One region of the Erwinia papayae genome, then DNA from elsewhere that is predicted to be linked to it. Evidence: predicted binding sites of a transcription regulator. Region 1 holds the regulator's gene; the other holds the start of a gene.

Region 1 (9,855 bases):
ACGCGCCAAATATGCAGGTGAAAGGCAACACCCTGTATGTCACCGGGCAACAGTCGAAGTATCGCAATACTCAGGAAGGCATCGATCGTGCGAATGTGATCCTGATGAATCATCTGCCGCAGAACATCGATACGCTGAACGTGACCGAAACCCGAAACCGTATGCCGCAGGTGACCACCGTCACCCGCGTTGACAGCCTGCGTCAGCAGCTGGAAGGTTATCCGCTCGGCAAAGAGAAAACGTTGGATCAGCAGCGGGTGGAGCCGGTCGACCCGGGCCGCACCGAGCAGGAATATCATATTGATCCTGACGATTTTAACTACGGCCTTTCTCCGGTGCTCAACCAGTCTGTGGGTGGTCCGGAAAGTTTCTACCTGTATCAGCTGGGTGTGATGGGGAATGCCAACTACTGGGTAACTAATCATCTGCTGCTGGACGGCAGCGTATTCGCCAACCTGGCGAACAACTACGATAAGTTCAGCTATAACGGTACGCCAACCGATTCAACGCTGCCGCGTGTGCGAACCCATATCCGCGACTACGTCGAGAACAACGTCTACGTCAATAACCTCCAGGCCAATTACATGCACGAGCTGGGTAACGGCTTCTATGGTCAGGTTTATGGCGGCTATCTGGAAACGATGTACGGTGGTGTGGGTGGCGAGGTGCTGTATCGTCCGCTTGATTCTGACTGGGCGTTGGGTGTTGATGCCAACTACGTCAAGCAGCGTGACTGGGACAATATGATGCAGTTCACCGACTATACGGCCAAAGTCGGTAACCTGACCGCTTACTGGCGGCCTTCGTTCTTCAACCATCAGGTATTGGTGAAGGCCAGCGTCGGCCAGTATCTGGCGGAAGATAAAGGGGTGACGATTGATGTCTCACGCCAGTTTGACAGCGGCATTATGGTCGGCGCTTATGCGACTAAAACCAATGTTTCCGCGCAGGAGTACGGCGAGGGCGATTTCACCAAAGGCTTCTACATCTCGATTCCAATGGATCTGTTTACCACCACGCCAACCCGTGGACGTGCGCAGGTCAACTGGACGCCGCTGACGCGTGACGGTGGTCAGATGTTGGGTCGCAAATACCAGCTGTATGATATGACCAGCGATCGGGATAAGAACTTCCGTTAAAGTGCTAAAAGTGCGCTGCCAGCACATTGCTTGCTGGAATAATTAAGGCAGGCTTTCGCCGCCGTGACCAACCCCATGTTTTTACATGGGGTTTTTCTTTATTTGTCAGCCCTTTTTATGGGCTGAGGATGCCGCCAGTGGCTACACCGCCGGGCATCTCGCAAAAACTTGTGAACTTCATCACGCTAAAGCATAGTGTACGGGTCGGGAGAATCCTGACGATTACCGTGACTTCTGAGGATTGTTTTGCATGATTACCGCCACGCGAATTGCCTGGGTTTTACAGATGGTGCTGAATATTGGCCTGATTATTCTGGCCTGTATTCTGGCTGTTTTTCTGGGCAAAGAAACTTACCATCTGGCTAATGTATTACTGAATACCGGTGAGCAGACCTCGTCTTATCTGCTGATTGAAGGAATCGTCATCTATTTCCTCTATTTCGAATTCATCGCCTTGATTGTTAAATATTTTCAGTCAGGCTATCACTTCCCGCTGCGCTATTTTGTCTACATTGGCATTACCGCTATTATCCGGTTGATTATCGTCGATCATAAGAATCCCTTTGATACGCTGGCCTACTCCATCGCCATCCTCATCCTGGTCTTTACGCTCTGGCTGGCGAACAGCAACCGACTGAAGCGCGAATAATTCTCTCTTTCCTTCGAGCTGAACTGTTAAACAGTGTCAGCCCGGCTATGCGGCTCAGTAAGCCGGTTAACGGCGTGCTGAGCAATCAGGCTGTTCACACTTCAGTGCTATATTTATCTTCCGCAGACAGCCCTGCCTGACATCAACGGAGCAACCGATGCGTGATTTCTCCCGCCGAAATTTTGTGACGCTGTTTAGTGGATTATGTTGCTCATTACCTTTGCTGGCTCAGGCTAAAAGCGTCACCGTGTCTTCGGTGCGTAAGGCGGAAGAGCTGTCGGCGAAAGAGCGGCAACAGCATGAGTTTTTTATGCAAAAGGCGATCGCTCAGGCGGCTAAAAATCCTGCTTATCCCTTTGGCGCAATCATTGCCGATCTTCAGTCAGGAAAAATCTTCAGCGAAGGGGTAAATACCGGTGCTGAGAATCCGACATTTCACGGCGAAATGGTGGCAATTAACGACTATGTCCACAAACACGGTAACCAGGGATGGCAGCAGATGACGCTTTACACTACGGGAGAACCCTGTTATATGTGCATGTCTGCCATTGCATGGGCAGGGATAAAGCGGGTTGTCTGGGCCAGTTCGGTGCAAAAAATTCGCGCATCAGGTATTGGGCAGATTGATATCCCGGCAGCTGAAGTTGCTTTCAGGGCGCGAGAGTTTTATCAACCCGTGGCGCTGATTAGTGGTGTACTGGCGACACAGACAGACAATCTGTTTGATCAACGGACGCGGTCCTGATAATCCTCCCGGTTATCGCGGCGAAATAACGCCTGCTTAGCGGCGTTATACCTGCCAGCGCGGATGTAATGGGGGAAGCAACGAGCCGTTGGCAGAAAAATCCACGCCTTAAAATTCTGTTTAACGCCAGGTGTTCTCGGCTGCGCACTACGCTACACTGTGACCCCCTGTCTATTTTCCGGAGAAGCCAATGAACGATAACGCGCTGTTGCAACTGCGCGCCCTCGCATGGCTACCCGTATCCTCCCCCCTGTTGACCACGGCGCTACTTGAATGGCTGCTGGAGGAGGATTCCATGACCCGTCGCTTCGAAAACCATTGCCAGCAGGTTTCGGTAAAGGTACAGCATGAGGGATTTATCAGTGCCGTCCAGTTGGGGGAAGAAGGGGCGCTGCTGCCGCAGGAGCCGCGTTACTGGCTGCGGGAAATCCTTCTCTGTGGCGACGATGTGCCGTGGCTGGCTGGTCGCACCGTCGTGCCAGAATCGACGCTCAATGGCCCGGAGCAGATGCTGCAACGACTGGGAACACGTCCCCTGGGCCGCTATCTGTTTGCTTCATCAACGCTGACGCGCGATTTTATTGAGCCGGGTCAGGTGGAGGGGCTGTGGGGGCGTCGTTCGCGTTTACGTCTTTCCGGCAAGCCTTTATTACTGACCGAACTGTTTTTACCGCCTGCGCCGTTGTACTGGCCGGAGCTGGCGGAAGGGAGCCTGTAGCGTGGAAAGAAGTCTGCCAATAAATAAATTTCAGGCATACAGCCGTCTGATGCGTATCGATAAGCCTATCGGCTCGCTGCTGCTGCTGTGGCCGACACTGTGGGCGCTGTGGCTGGCAGGGGGGAAAATCCCGCCGCTAAACATACTGCTGGTCTTTGTGCTGGGCGTTTTTTTTATGCGTGCCGCTGGTTGCGTGGTGAATGATTTTGCCGACCGTAAAATTGATGGTCATGTTAAACGCACCCGCTCACGCCCGCTGCCCAGCGGTGCCGTCACCTCCAGAGAGGCCCGCTGGTTATTTGCCGGGCTGGTACTGATTTCATTCTGTCTGGTGTTGACCATGAATGCGATGACCATCTGGTTATCGTTTGGTGGTCTGGCTCTGGCCTGGATGTATCCTTTTATGAAGCGTTACACCCACCTGCCACAGGTGGTGCTGGGCGCGGCGTTCGGCTGGGCTATTCCAATGGGCTGGGCGGCGGTGAGTGAGTCTGTGCCACTTGCCTGCTGGCTGTTATTCTTCGCCAATATCTGCTGGACGGTGGCGTATGACACTCAGTATGCGATGGTGGACCGTGATGATGATTTACGTATTGGCGTAAAATCCACCGCCATTTTATTTGGTCGTTTTGACAAGCTGATTATTGGCTTACTGCAATTTGCCACACTGATGCTGATGGCGCTGACGGGCTGGATGATGCAGCTGGGTGGGGCGTTTTACTGGTCAGTTTTGCTGGCTGGCACCTTGTTTATTCACCAACAAAGGCTGATCGTCGGTCGGGATCGGGATGCCTGTTTCCAGGCTTTTCTCAATAATAATTACGTCGGACTGGTGCTGTTTGTTGGCATTGCACTGAGTACAGGGCCTGTTGCAGGCTGGCTGTGAGTAGCCACGGTTAAGGGAGGGTTAACGTCGGATGAAAAAGAATTGTCCGTCGATGGTGCCGTCCCTGGCGTGCGAGCCTCAGCTTGATGTACTGGCCGGGCTGAGGCACTGCGCGCTCAGCCTGCGCTCAACGCCTATTCGTGTGCCACCGCACTCTCAATGGTCATTCTGACTTCCTGAGTAATCAAATCTGCCAGCATCTGGTAAACCTTTTGCGTCTGTTCAACCAACGCATCACCGGTATCACTGATATAACCCTCATCACGCAGCGTCAGTACCAGCGTGGAAAACACCGCTTTGTCGAAGAATTCAGGCGCATTAATCCCGTGCAGCACCGATAAACGCTGAGCCATAGTGCGGCTCTCTTTTTCCAGCGTGCCACGATTAATGGATGGATTAGCGCTGAGGATTGAAAAGGTAATAGCGTAGCGTTGCAGCGTCTCCCGCACTCCGGCGGCGAGGAGTTGCAACGTATGGAAACGCAAGGTGCTCAGACGCAGGGTATGTTCATCGGCATTCAGCAGATTCTGTCGGGCCATCTCACTGACCAGCGCATCCAGTAAGGATGGCAGCGCTTCTTTTTCCCAACGCAGGAACAGCTCAGTTTTCAGCATCGGATAAATGACGCTGACCTGACGGAGCAGTTCGGCACGGGTTATCTCGCGATGTTGCATCAGGATCACGGCGATGACCGAAGGCATCACCAGCATATGGTGAATATTGTTACGGTAGTAGGTCATCAGTACCGCCTGCTCGCGTGGCAATACAATGATTTCACCAATGTTATCCTGCTCAATTTCGAACTTATTCATCCCCAGAGCATGATCCAGCAGCTTCTCTGGCGTCATCTCTGGCACCGTTGCATCTGGCGAATAAGGCACATTGCGCATCAGCTGGGTATAGCAGCTTAATTGATCGATCATCTGCTCGCGGGTCAGTGAGCGCTGACGTGAAGAGAGCAGTGCCGTTACACACAGGTTCATGGCGTTGGCTGCCCCGGCATTGTTGATCCGCACCATCACCCGCTGAGCGATATCGTTTACCGCTGGCGTCAGCCACGCCGGACGTTGTGACTCCAGCGGGTCAATGGCCTCACGCCATTCCGGAACATGCTTGTTCAGATAACTTACCAGCGGCAGAGGTTCACCGAAGTTGACATAGCCCTGGCCGAGATTGCGCAACTTACGCAAGCCGTGCACCATCTGCACAAAGCCTTCTTTCTCCTTGGTCGCACCACGCAGCTCTTTGGCGTAGGTTCCCACCTCCATCACATGCTCATAACCAATATAAATCGGCACCAGGGTAATAGGACGATTACCCCCACGAAGCATGGCCTGGATAGTCATCGACAGCGTGCCGGTTTTTGGATCCAACAGGCGGCCAGTGCGGGAGCGCCCGCCTTCAACGAAGTATTCAACGGAATAGCCACGGGTAAACAGTTCGCCGAGATATTCGCGAAATACGGTGGAATAGAGCTTATTACCCTTGAAGGTGCGGCGAATAAAGAAAGCACCAAGGCGGCGGAAAATGGGCCCGGCGGGCCAGAAGTTAAGGTTGATCCCGGCGGCAATGTGCGGCGGCACCAGTCCCTGATGATAGAGCACGTAGGAGAGCAGCAGATAATCCATGTGGCTGCGGTGGCAGGGGACGTAGACGATTTCATGTCCGTCCTGCGCCAGCTGAAGCACGCGTTCACCGCCGTTGACGTTAATGCCCTGATAGAGCTTGCTCCACAGCCAGCCCATCACACGGTCGGTCAGGCGGATAGCTTCATAAGAAAAATCGGCCGCGATCTCTTCCATCAGTTCGACGGCATTTTGCTGTGCTTTCTCGCGGGAGATTTTTTTACTGCGCGCTTCATCTTCTATTGCTTTAGCAATCGCTTTGGACTGCAACAGCTTGTTGAATAAATCCTGACGTACGGGCAGACGAGGCCCGATGGCGGCCAGTCGCTGGCGGGCGAAGTGCATACTCGCGACTCTTGCCAGCTTCTGGGCAATAGTTTTGTCGGTGCCGTGCTCCGTGGCCATCCGGCGCAAAGAGACAATGGGAGAAAAACGCACAAAGCTGTCCCGGCCCAGCCAGAGTACGGCAAAAAATTTCTGAATGCCGTTCAGCACCCGCAAATGGGGCTGTTCTTCACCCTGGACTTCACGGCCCGGCGCCCGGCCAAACATCACCGAAACAGGCACCATTTGCACGTCAAGACGCGGGTTACTGCGGTGTAAATCCAGATAATCGTGAAACAGCTTCACCGATTCAAGATTTGGTACAAAGTAGGGGAATACGCGGGGACCATCATGAATAAATACGTGGCGTGGCAGTACCGTACCATCGATTTCCAGAGGTTCCAGCGGGTCGGGGAGTTCCTGCTTGCGGCACTGCTCGCGCAGGGCCAGTAGATCGGCCTTTGAATCGTATGGCAGCACATACATAATAGGACGTGAGGTGTCCAGCCCCAGTTCAGCAATCGGCTCAGCAGGGATTGCTTTACTCTTTACCAGAAATTTAACCGGTAAATTCAGTATGTTATAATAAAACTTACGCCAACCTGACATAGACAATATGAAGCCTCTTGTTAGCAAAACGCCGCAAGCATACCAGAAAGCGCCATTGAGATCTTTGGTGTTACAAAATGTGCTATCTCCAGTTAATGACGTCATTATCACATAAAGGTTTTACCCCTATGGCAAACCGTGTCAGCGGATTGACCCGCATCATAAAAGCAGCAGGCTACTCATGGAAAGGTCTTCGCGCCGCATGGCAGAACGAGGCTGCTTTTCGTCAGGAGGCCGTAGTGGCTGTCGTGGCGGTTATCGTTGCCTGCTGGCTGAACGTCGACGCCGTCACGCGTGTTTTACTGATAGGCTCTGTCGTGCTGGTGATGATCGTTGAGATGATCAACAGCGCGATTGAAGCCGTGGTGGATCGGACGGGCAGCAACTTCCATCTGCTATCTGGCCGGGCCAAGGATATGGGCTCCGCCGCAGTGTTGCTGGCTATCATGCTGGCGATTTTCGTCTGGGTCACCTTGTTAGTCAGCTATTTTCGTTAGCGCTCGCATAATCTGACAAATGACTGTTTTTTGCCTGAATTTTGGTTTCCAACGCGCAAATACCTGTATATAATCACAGTCGACTGTATAAACAACCAGGGGGCGGGATGAAAGCATTAACGGCAAGGCAGCAACAGGTTTATGACCTGATACGTGATCACATTAACCAGACCGGCATGCCACCCACGCGGGCAGAAATTGCCACCCGGCTTGGTTTCCGCTCCCCCAATGCGGCGGAAGAACACCTCAAGGCTCTGGCGCGTAAAGGCGTGATTGAAATTGTCTCCGGAGCCTCACGGGGAATCCGTTTGATGATGGAAGAAGAAGAAGGTCTGCCACTGATAGGCCGTGTGGCCGCCGGTGAGCCGCTGTTAGCCGAACAGCATATTGAAGGGCACTATCAGGTTGATCCTGGCCTGTTTAAACCGGGGGCGGATTTTCTCCTGCGTGTCAGCGGTATGTCGATGAAAGATATCGGTATTATGGATGGCGATCTGCTGGCGGTACATAAAACGCAGGATGTGCGTAACGGCCAGGTTGTGGTGGCACGGATTGACGATGAAGTTACCGTCAAGCGTCTGAAAAAACAGGGCAACGTGGTCCATCTTTTGCCGGAAAATAACGAATTCCAACCGATTGTTGTCGATCTTAATAAGCAAAGCCTGTCCATCGAAGGTCTGGCAGTGGGCGTCATCCGTAACGGCAACTGGTTGTAATGCCTCGCGCAACAATAATCATGCAGCTTGACTGGTCACCGTTCCGTCTGGAGTGAGGGCTGAATGGTGAATCCGTTACGCAGTGGGCGATGATGCGATTATTCAGCTCCTCTGATAAGCACCTCTGGCGGCTGGCATTGCCGATGATCCTTTCCAATGTCAGCGTGCCGCTGCTGGGTCTGGTTGATACCGCTGTGACAGGCCACCTTGATAATTCCAGCTATCTTGGCGGTGTGGCCGTCGGCACCACCATTACCAGCTTTCTGTTTATGTTGTTTCTTTTTCTGCGGATGAGTACCACCGGACTGACAGCTCAGGCGTTTGGCGCGAGAGATAAAACTGTGCTGGCTCGTGCGCTGATTCAGCCGCTACTTATCGCGCTGATGGCCGGAACCATCCTGATCCTGTTCAAATCACCGCTTAATCATCTTGCCCTGACGGTTATCGGTGGCGACCCTGCGGTATTGCATCAGGCCGTGCAGTTCCTGAATATTCGCTGGCTGAGCGCCCCTGCCACCCTCGCCAACCTGGTGCTGTTGGGCTGGCTGCTGGGCGTACAGTATGCCCGTGCTCCGGTTATCCTGCTGGTGGTGGGAAACCTGGTCAATATCGTACTGGATGTGTGGCTGGTTATCGGCCTGAAGTGGGGGGTGCAGGGGGCTGCTATGGCAACCGTGATTGCTGAATACTGCTCACTGATAATCGGGTTATACATGGCAGGGCGGGTGATCCGGTTACGTGGCATCACACTGGCTATGTTACTGACAGCATGGCAGGGCGATCTGTCACGGCTACTGCGGCTGAATCGTGACATTATGCTGCGCTCGCTGATGCTTCAACTGTGTTTTCTGTCAATGACCATTCTTGGGGCACGCCTCGGTAGTGAGGTGGTGGCGGTCAACGCCGTACTGCTGATGTTCCTGACCTTTACCGCCTATGCACTGGACGGATTTGCTTACGCCGTCGAGGCCTGTTCGGGTGAGGCATATGGTGCCCGCGACGGCAAGGATCTGCTGCGTGTATGGCATGCAGCCTGCCGTCAGGCAGGACTGGTGGCGCTATTTTTTTCGCTGATATATGCCATTGCCGGCCCGCATATTGTGGCTTTACTGACTTCAATTGCTGAATTGCGGCAGCAGGCAGATGCTTACCTGTTCTGGCAAATATTAATGCCTGTTTGCGGTGTCTGGTGCTATCTGCTTGATGGCATGTTTATTGGGGCAACACGAGCCAGAGAGATGCGTAACGGTATGGTGGTGGCAGCGGCTGGCTTCGGTCTGACGCTGTTTAGTGTACCGCTGCTGGGAAATCATGGTCTGTGGCTGGCGGTAACGGTTTTCCTGCTTTTACGTGGTCTGACGTTATGGCTAATCTGGCGACGACACTGGCAGAACAGCAGCTGGTTTGCCTGATGACATATCTTGTTACCCTATGCGGCACTGATGCAAGTCTTTTATTTTCATGATTTTTTCCCCAATTTATTTTTCAGGTTATTCCTCCGGAAGTTTTGCGCAGGAAGTTTGCCAGATTCCAGCTAGAATTAACCATAAGTTCAGCATTTTTGTAGCGTTTCATTTTGTTGTTAAGCGTTTTGCTGGGACGATATCACTAAATCCGTTAAGATCTGATTGAAGGAATAATGCCATGAATAAAGATGAAGCCAGCGGTAACTGGAAACAGATTAAAGGTAAAGTGAAAGAGAAATGGGGCAAGCTGACTGACGACGATATGACGGTTGTGGAAGGTAAACGCGATCAGCTTGTGGGAAAAATTCAGGAACGCTATGGCTATGCGAAAGACCAGGCAGAGAAAGAGGTTAGCGACTGGGAAAGCCATAATAACCACCGCTTCTGAAATAGTCTGACTCTCTCATCAACGGCACAGGGAAGGTGCCGCCCTCATCGTTCCGCTCCGTCCCCACCCACTCCAGCTGGTTATTATTACCAG
Region 2 (9,855 bases), 140 kb from region 1:
TCAGATTGGGCAAAACGGGGCGCAGATCGGCCGCTTTTATCGTCCCTGATTCAACAGCACGTTTCAGAACCTTTGATTCCAGAGGATTTATCAGCCCCCTCTCCAACGAGAAATCAATGGCCGGATACAGGATCTTTTTGCTCAGGAATGCGTGGTTTGTCAGCTGATCGACTTTTTTCAGCTCGGATGAAATCCCCGAGAGCACGTATAAGCACCATTCTTCCAGCCCCTGCTCTGTTCCTTTATCGGCTAACGAAAGCATGGCGTAATAGCGCTCACGATCGTTACAAAATACCGCTGTCGGATTGAGTACCCGGCCGCTGGTCTGAACATTAAAGCCATACTTGATAAGCAATGCATAAGTCAGCAATCTGACCGTTCTGCCATTACCGTTGCCAAAGGGATGTATCCAGCCAAAGCGGTGATGTGCCAGTGCAATCTTCATCAGATCATACTTTGGCTTATCGCTACGGTTAATAAAGGCGGTCAGTTCCGTCATATAATCAGGAACGCGGATGTGGTCGGGCGGTAAATGGTCAGACTGCGCGATGGTGACGTTATGTTGCCGATATGCACCGGGTGTTCTGTCGCCTTCCTGTTGCAGCCCGACTACTGCCAGACTGTGCAACTCGCGGATAAAATACTCCGTTATCTCATCGCCATCGCTCAGGTATTCGTCGATGTACTCCATCGCGGCTTCGATATTGTTGATTTCTTTGAGCTGATCCGTCGAACTCTGCGTTCCTTCAACCTTGCTTTCAACATAGTCGGCAAGCGTGGTGTGGTTTCCCTCAATCCTTGCAGAACCAAGACTCTCCAGCATGTGGAAAACGGTCTTTAACTGCGCAAACAGGATGGGGTGAACATCCGTTTCCAGGCGCAGATGCCGGAGTAACTCCAGTTCGGTTAGCGCATCGACCAGAAGGGAGTCAAAACTGGGATTCAGAAGCGAGAGTTCGAAGTGATTAAATTGAGCCATGATGTTTAGTTATCTCAACTCTTGCATGAGGTTATCTCAAAAATACAATAAAAATACTAACATAATCAATAAATCAGAAAGAAGGTAATTTTTTATTATCTCAAAATTCTTGTTTCAGGATATCAAATATAAGTTTGAAAGATGCTGAAAATGAGGGATATCGGGTTTTGTGTGCATGATGCAGTATGGGTGTTTTATCGTTGGCTTTAAGTGAGTGTTTAGCGCCACTATGTTTGAGCCTGATTCTACAGATAACACCCCTCTTTCCCCTGAGCACTGATTTTTCGGGAAGGCCCTTGCAAAAACAAAGCAATTTTTGTGGAGCATTCCCGAAGGCGCTGTTTATGAGAAATATGTTATTGATTAAATTGAATTTACAGTCTGGTTTCACCTGGATTTCTGACTGCCTGTATGGTAGTGAATGTTTAAAAAGCGCCGTCCCGACTACAGAAAAGTTTCTAAGCTGCCTGTGCGGCAGTGAACAGCGTCATGCCGCGCGAGGTGAAAAAACGTTCTTTCTAAGCTGCCTGTGCGGCAGTGAAGCGTGGCGCATAAAGCTTAACTCACCGATTTAAAAAGAAATTTGACCGCAATCGCTTAAATACCCTCTTTTCCATCTCCTTAAAAATCCCATTTTTTATCAGTCGGTTAAATTTGCAGTAAAAAAAGGGTTGTTTCCATCACCCGATTTTTCTCTTTTCAACATGCGATAATCGCTGAACAGACAATGACCGACGCAGCTCTGAAGCGTTTATAAAATCAGCTTCCGCCCCGGAAACAGACAAAAAAATCCGGGAAAAATAATTCCCGGATTTTCAAAACACAGATTGCGTCAGACTGCTTTTGCATCACCTGAGCGCGCAAGCTGCCCTCAGGCTTCTTACACCGCCGTCTGGAAAATAACGCCGTCAGCTTTCTCGGTATACTGCGCCAGCTGGTCGAAGTTCAGATAACGATAGGTATCCACCGCCGTCTTATCAACCTGATCCATAAACTGCTGGTATTCGTCCGGCGTGGGCAACTTGCCCAGCAAAGAGGCGACCGCAGCCAGTTCAGCAGAGGCCAGGTAAACGTTAGCACCGTTACCCAGACGATTCGGGAAGTTACGGGTTGAGGTGGAAACCACCGTCGCTCCATCCTTCACCCGCGCCTGGTTGCCCATACAGAGTGAACAACCCGGGATCTCAATACGCGCACCGCTCTTACCAAAGACGCTGTAGTAGCCCTCTTCCGTCAGCTGCGCCGCGTCCATCTTGGTCGGTGGTGCCACCCACAAACGGGTAGGCAACTGGCCCTTATGGCTGTCCAGCAACTTACCTGCCGCACGGAAGTGGCCGATGTTAGTCATACAGGAACCGATAAAGACCTCATCGATCTTCTCGCCCTGCACATCAGACAATACGCGGGCGTCGTCCGGATCGTTCGGCGCGCACAGAATCGGCTCTTTGATTTCCGCCAGATCGATATCGATCACCGCGGCATACTCCGCATCCGCATCGCCTTCCAGCAGTTCAGGCTCGGCCAGCCATTTCTCCATGCCCTGAATACGGCGCTCCAGCGTACGGCGATCGCCGTAACCTTCAGAGATCATCCACTTCAGTAGCACAATGTTGGAGTTGAGATATTCAATAATCGGATCTTTGCCCAGCTTGATGGTACAACCCGCCGCAGAGCGCTCAGCCGACGCATCAGAAAGCTCAAATGCCTGCTCGACTTTCAGATCCGGCAGACCTTCAATTTCCAGGATGCGGCCAGAGAAGATATTTTTCTTACCTTTCTTCTCAACGGTCAGCAGACCCTGTTTGATGGCATACAGCGGAATGGCGTGAACCAGATCGCGCAGGGTGATCCCCGGCTGCATTTTACCTTTGAAGCGCACCAGCACCGACTCCGGCATATCCAGCGGCATCACGCCGGTTGCCGCCGCAAAGGCCACCAGCCCGGATCCTGCCGGGAAAGAGATGCCAATCGGGAAGCGGGTATGGGAATCCCCGCCGGTGCCCACGGTATCCGGCAGCAGCATACGGTTCAGCCAGCTGTGGATAATGCCGTCGCCCGGACGCAGCGAGACGCCGCCACGGTTCATAATAAAGTCTGGCAGGGTATGGTGAGTCGAGACGTCAACCGGCTTGGGATAGGCTGCGGTATGACAGAAGGACTGCATCACCAGGTCAGCGGAGAAGCCAAGGCAGGCGAGGTCTTTCAGCTCATCACGGGTCATCGGGCCGGTGGTGTCCTGAGATCCCACAGACGTCATTTTCGGCTCACAGTAAGCGCCAGGGCGGATACCGTCAGTCCCACAGGCGCGGCCGACCATTTTCTGTGCCAGAGAGTAGCCACGGCTGCTTGCAGCAACATCTTTCGCCTGGCGGAATACGTCACTGTGCGGCAGGCCAAGGGATTCACGCGCTTTGCTGGTCAGGCCGCGCCCGATGATCAACGGAATACGACCACCGGCACGAACTTCATCCAGCAGCACTTCGGTTTTCAGCTCAAAGTTAGCCAGCACTTCACCGGTTTCATGATTCAGCACTTCACCTTTGTACGGGAAAATGTCAATCACATCGCCCATATTCAGCTTATCGACATCGACTTCAATCGGCAGCGCCCCGGCATCTTCCATGGTGTTAAAGAAGATTGGCGCGATTTTCCCACCCAGCACCACGCCGCCGCCTTTCTTGTTCGGCACGAACGGGATGTCTTCCCCCATAAACCACAGCACCGAGTTGGTGGCAGATTTACGTGAGGAGCCAGTACCGACCACATCACCGACATAGGCCAGAGGGAATCCCTTTTCCTGCAAGGCTTCGATCTGCTTAATTGGGCCAATATTGCCAGCGTCATCAGGCTCAATACCTTCACGGGCGATTTTCAGCATCGCCAGCGCATGCAATGGGATATCAGGGCGGGACCAGGCATCAGGAGCGGGAGAGAGGTCATCGGTATTGGTTTCGCCGGTGACTTTGAAAACGGTAACGGTAATTTTTTCGGCCAGTTTCGGGCGGGAAAGATACCAGTCGGCGTCAGCCCAGGATTGCAGAACCTGCTGAGCATGCGGGTTGCCAGCTTTGGCTTTTTCTTCCACATCGTAGAAGCTGTCAAACATCAGCAGCGTGTGGCACAGCGCTTTGGCCGCAATCGGAGCCAGTTTTTCATCGTCCAGCGCGTCAATCAGCGGATGGATATTGTAACCGCCCTGCATGGTGCCCAGCAGCTCTACGGCTTTTTCCGGGGTAACCAGAGGGGAGCTGGCTTCGCCTTTGGCGATCGCCGCCAGAAAGCCCGCTTTGACGTAGGCAGCTTCATCAACACCCGGTGGGACGCGGTTAATCAGCAAATCGGACAGGAATTCTTCTTCACCCGCTGGCGGGTTTTTCAGCAGTTCAACCAGCGCGGCCATTTGGGAAGCATCTAACGGTTTAGGAACGATCCCTTCGGCTGCACGCTCGGCAACGTGCTTACGGTATTCTTCTAGCACGACGTTCTCCTCGCTCACATTGTAATGGCTACCGGGCGCCCTCAGGTTCACCGCGAAGTGATTTGCTCATTCTGTAGGGTAAAGCGCCCGGTTCCGCGTGGGCCAGCATAGCAGGATTTCCTGCTGGTGTTAATCTGTTTACAAAAAAGCAACATTATTTGTCGTCGCCACGGCGATACTCCTGAGAAAACTAAATTTCGCGCCACATCAACGCGTTCAGATTTTGGCTGGCGAAGGGGCTTGCTCGAGTACGTTGCGCGTAATACTGTATATAAATACAGTTAAAGGAGTGTCAATCATGCCAGTAATAAGCCGTCCGTTGATCCATCAGACTCTGCACTTACCACTTTATCTTGAACGGGTTCCCTGTGGTTTTCCCAGTCCGGCACAGGATTATGTCGAGGACGCTCTCGATCTGAACAACCTGGTGGTAAAGCATCCGGGTGCGACTTACTTTGTCAGAGTCAGCGGTGATTCGATGCTTGGCGCAGGTATCAGCGACGGCGACCTGCTGGTGGTGGATCGCTCTTTGTCAGCGGAACATGGCGACATTGTGGTGGCGGCGATAGCGGGAGAATTTACTGTCAAAGAGCTTCGTACCAGGCCATCCGTGCAACTTATTCCTCACAACAGCAACTATTCTCCGATGACTTTTCAGGATGAAGAAGAGCTGGAAATATTCGGCGTGGTCACCTTCACATTGAAATCTAATAAACATGTACGCACTTGTTGATGTTAATAATTTCTATGCCTCCTGCGAGACTATTTTTCGTCCGGACCTGCGCGGCAAACCGATAGTGGTCGTCTCGAATAACGATGGCTGTATTATTTCGCGCTCGGCGGAAGCAAAAGCGCTGGGCATTAAGATGGCGGCCCCTTATTTCAAAATAAAAGAGGCGCTCCGCCAGCATCAGGTGACGGTTTTCAGCTCGAACTAAGCCCTGTATGCCGATATCAGTCATCGTGTGATGCTGACCCTGACCGAAGCAGCCCCCGCCGTTGAGGTTTACTCTATCGATGAAGCCTTTCTTGATATCACCGGCCTTTCCCATTGCCTTTCCCTGACCGCCTTCGGGCATCAGTTACGTAACCAGGTGCTGAAAAACACCGGACTGACGGTCGGCGTGGGGATGGCCCCCACCAGGACACTGGCGAAACTGGCTAATTATGCGGCAAAAAAGTGGCCCGGATTCAGAGGGGTTGTCGATCTGTCCGACCCTCTACACCAGCAAAAACTGCTGGCCAGAGTACCGGTAGAGGAAGTCTGGGGGGTGGGTCGCCGCCTCAGTAAACAGCTGCATACACTGGGTATCGAAACCGCCCTGCAACTGGCGGGCACCAGTCCCTCGTTGATTCGTAAAAACTTCAGTGTTGTGCTTGAACGTACGGCGCGTGAGCTGCGTGGTGAATCCTGTCTGGCATTTGATGAGCTGATCCCGGCCAAACAACAAATTATCTGTAGTCGTTCTTTTGGGCATCGCATTACCCGGTATGACGATATGCATCAGGCGGTCTGCACTTACGCCGCGCGCGCCGCCGAAAAATTACGGGCTGAGGAGCGGTTTTGCTGTGTCATCAGCGTATTTATGCGTACCAGCCCCCATGCCGACAATGAACCGTTTTACGCACCGCAGGCCAGCGGTCGGCTGGCAATCCCTTCTCAAGATACGCGTGACATACTACGTGTCGCCATCAATTCACTGGACAGGATCTGGAAAGAGGGTTTTCGCTATATGAAAGCAGGCGTGATGCTGAGTGATTTTTTCAGCGAGGGCGTAGCGCAACTCAATCTTTTTGAGGCACATCAACCCCGGCGCAACAGTCATGAGTTGATGCAGACCATCGATGAAATCAATCGTAAAGGCCGGGGCACGATATGGTTTGCCGGACAGGGCGCTGAGCACAGCTGGGCAATGAAACGCGACATGCTGTCACCCGGTTACACCACGCGCTATGCCGAATTGCCGGTGGTTAAATAGCGAGTGCCGGAGAGATCGCCGGGGAATGCTGCTGAACCGCTATCTGCCACAGATTTTAAACCGCTGCGAGTGAAAAACGACGCCCGGCCATTTTGTCCATCTGGCGCACATTTTTGAACACCCTGTGCTAAATCCGTGCTTTTGCACAATAGTGCTGCCCGTGTGGATGTGCTGGAGTCAACGTCTGTTCAGAGGAGGAGGCAAAGAGAGGAATGATGAACAAATCGCGGCTGACGTTATTCTGTTGTGGAATGCTGTGCGTTTGCGTAGCGCAGGCTGCGCACTGTTTACCGGAAACATTTGCGGGTAAGGCCGATGGCAAAACGCTGAATACCGGCGCTATTCAGCAGGCTATCCAACAGTGCGCCGAACGCGGTGGCGGCACGGTTTACCTCTCTTCCGGCGTCTGGCTGAGCGGACCGTTACAGTTACAAAACAATATCACCCTGCAAATAAGCAAAGACGCCACGCTGAAGGCCAGCAATCAGGAAGGGAAGTTCATAGCGGCGTTTATTGGCCGTCCGGCACAGCGTAATGAGGCCTTTATCTTTGCCAGTAACGTCCGCAACGTGGTGATTAACGGCGGGGGCACCCTCGACGGCGATGGCGAAAAAAGCTGGTGGCCTGAAGCTCTCCAGATTCGGGCGGAAGTGCGTAGCGGTAATCTACACGTCTTCCGCGATCGCTTTCCCGGCGTCCCTCTGGCAAACGGTGTACCGCGTCCGTGGTTTATTGAATTTAACGCGGTGAGCGGCGGCCGGATTGAACAGCTACATCTGACCAACTCACCGATGTGGAACATTGTCATCCGCAACAGTAAACATATTGATATCCATCAGGTAAAAATCAGCAATCCCGTCACCTCGCCCAATACCGACGGCGTGGATGTGGTGTCGTCGCGCGACATCACGATGTCAAATATGGATATTCATACCGGCGACGATAATATCGCCATCAAATCCGGGCTGATCCCTGGCACGGCTGCGCCAGCGCAGGACATCACCATCAGGGATTCGGTTATGCGTGACGGACACGGTATCTCCGCTGGCAGCGAAACCGCCAATGGTATTGGTCGGGTCACCATCAGTAATGTCACCTTCCTTAACACCGAAAACGGCATCCGCATAAAATCAGCACGCGATCGTGGTAATTATATTGGACCGCTGACGGCCGATAATCTGACCATGACCGATGTGGCGACGCCTGTTCTGGTCACCAGCAGCTACAGCGGGCAGTCCGGGGCGGCGGGCCACACGCTTACCAGTGCCATTGAGCACGCAGCAGTGACCGCATCCACGCCCAAAATTCGTGGTATCCACATTTCGAATCTCAGCGCCACCGGTGCCAGCCACGCGATGATTTTCAGCGGCCTGCCGGAATCGCAGGTGCAGGATGTGGTGCTTAAAAATATCGATATTGCAGCAAAACAGGGGGTGCAGGCGCGCTACGTTAGCGGCAGTGGACAACATGTGCGGATCAGGGTTGAACAGGGACCGATTGTTGCGCAAGGCCCGCAGGCAGCGTTAGCCCTGAGTCAGGACGTAACGGCGTCAGATGCCACGGGTGGTAATGCAAAGCAGCATTGAGGCAGAAAATCACGCTGACAGGCTGCGGTTAAGGGTGGTGATAAAGGTGCTGCCCACAGCTGGCTCTTCTGGTTCACTGCCGTGCAGGCAGCTTAGAAAAGAAATAGCCGTGTACAGCAAGTGCTGAAATCGTTCACTGTCGCACAGGCAGCTTAGAAAGCTTTGGGCTGTGTTACCGGGGCGGTATTGCGTTCACTGCCGTACAGGCAGCTCAGAAAAACGCCTGACGGATTTACCTGTGTAAGGGGCCAACGGCTGAAATCACCATTATGGCCCCCTTCTCTTACACGAAGCCGATGTGGCTGTTACTCATCCTCATCTTCTTCATCGCGGGGTTTTCCGGCAAAACGGTTACGCACCAGCACAAAAAACACCGGCACAAAATAGATCGCCAGCAGGGTCGCCGCCACCATGCCACCAAATACCCCGGTGCCGACCGCGTTCTGCGCACCAGAACCTGCACCAGAGCTGAGTGCCAGTGGCAACACGCCAAGGATAAATGCCAGTGACGTCATCAGAATCGGACGCAGACGCATACGCGCTGCCGTCAGCGTGGCTTCCACCACGCCCTTCCCTTCCTGCTCAATCTGATCTTTGGCAAACTCGACAATCAGAATGGCGTTCTTCGCCGACAGGCCAATGGTAGTCAGCAGCCCGACAACAAAATAGACATCGTTATTCAGGCCACGCAGCAGGGTTGCCACCAACGCACCAAATACGCCAAGCGGCACCACCAGCATCACCGAAAAGGGAATCGACCAGCTTTCGTACAGCGCAGCCAGGCAGAGAAACACCACAATCAGCGAAATGGCGTACAGCGCAGGCGCCTGCTCACCGCTCATCCGCTCCTGATATGACATGCCGGTCCAGTCATAACCAATACCAGAAGGCAACTGCTGCGCCAGCTGCTGCATCAGCGCCATCGCTTCACCAGAGCTTTTGCCAGGCGCAGGCTGCCCCAGAATTTCCACCGATGACAGGCCATTGTAGCGTTCCAGCCGCGGCGAGCCGTGTACCCATTGCGCAGTGGAGAAGCTGGCAAAGGGCACCATCTTGCCGTTAGCGGCCCGCACATACCAGTTGTTAAGATCCTCCGGCATCATGCGATACGGCGCATCACTCATCACGTAGACTTTTTTTACCCTACCGTGATCAACAAAGTCATTAATATAGCTGCCGCCCCAGGCGCTGCTCAGTGTGGTGTTAATGTCGGAGAGATCCACGCCCAGCGCCGTGGCCTTTTCCTGATCGATATCCAGCTTATATTGCGGGCTGTCCTCCATGCCGTTTGCACGAACTGCCACCAGCGTCTCCGGATGCTGGCGCGCCAGAGCCAGCAGCTGGTCGCGGGCCGCCATCAGCTGGCCGTGCCCCAGGCTTGCCCGGTCGGTCAGTTCGAAATCGAAGCCGGTCGCATTGCCCAGCGCGATAATCGGCGGCAGGTTAAAAGCCACCACGTTGCCATCCATAATGCGACTGAATGCCTGTGCCGCACGGCTGACAATGGCATCAACCCTGTTCTCGTTGCCGCCACGCTGCGACCAGTCTTTCAGACCGATAAACGCTATCCCCACATTCTGCCCGCGTCCGGCAAAACCAAAACCGTTAACCGTCAGCACGTTCTCAACGTTATTTTTCTCCTGATGCAGATAGTGATCCGTCACCTGATCGAGCACCGCCTGGGTACGTGCCTGGGTGGCTCCGGCAGGCAGAATCGCCTGGGTAGCCAGTACCCCCTGGTCTTCCGAAGGCAGGAATGAGGTGGGCAGACGCAGAAACAGCACCGCCATTGCCGCCACAATCACGCCATAAATCAGCAGATAGCGCCCGCTA

The links. The regulator LexA, encoded in region 1, represses DNA repair genes until DNA is damaged. The targets are predictions, from matches to a motif close to TNCTGTATGTACATACAGNA.
Region 2: the regulator LexA is predicted to act here: its motif matches at 4,721-4,740, upstream of umuD (translesion error-prone DNA polymerase V autoproteolytic subunit).

Annotation. Positions count from the first base shown of each region.
Region 1 covers NZ_JBZCHT010000013.1:21,552-31,406, reverse strand. The annotation lists gene AC3RPL_RS16305 (YjbH domain-containing protein) at 1-1,139, shown strand, start outside; gene psiE (phosphate-starvation-inducible protein PsiE) at 1,390-1,788, shown strand; gene AC3RPL_RS16295 (nucleoside deaminase) at 1,946-2,533, shown strand; gene ubiC (chorismate lyase) at 2,724-3,251, shown strand; gene ubiA (4-hydroxybenzoate octaprenyltransferase) at 3,271-4,137, shown strand; gene plsB (glycerol-3-phosphate 1-O-acyltransferase PlsB) at 4,272-6,695, opposite strand; gene AC3RPL_RS16275 (diacylglycerol kinase) at 6,824-7,192, shown strand; gene lexA (transcriptional repressor LexA) at 7,300-7,908, shown strand; gene dinF (MATE family efflux transporter DinF) at 8,001-9,320, shown strand; gene AC3RPL_RS16260 (CsbD family protein) at 9,553-9,762, shown strand.
Region 2 covers NZ_JBZCHT010000013.1:164,876-174,730, forward strand. The annotation lists gene AC3RPL_RS16900 (Fic family protein) at 1-979, opposite strand, end outside; gene AC3RPL_RS16905 (hypothetical protein) at 1,276-1,554, shown strand; gene acnB (bifunctional aconitate hydratase 2/2-methylisocitrate dehydratase) at 1,860-4,457, opposite strand; gene umuD (translesion error-prone DNA polymerase V autoproteolytic subunit) at 4,756-5,190, shown strand; partial or broken gene umuC (translesion error-prone DNA polymerase V subunit UmuC) at 5,174-6,436, shown strand; gene AC3RPL_RS16925 (glycoside hydrolase family 28 protein) at 6,649-8,022, shown strand; gene AC3RPL_RS16930 (efflux RND transporter permease subunit) at 8,328-9,855, opposite strand, start outside.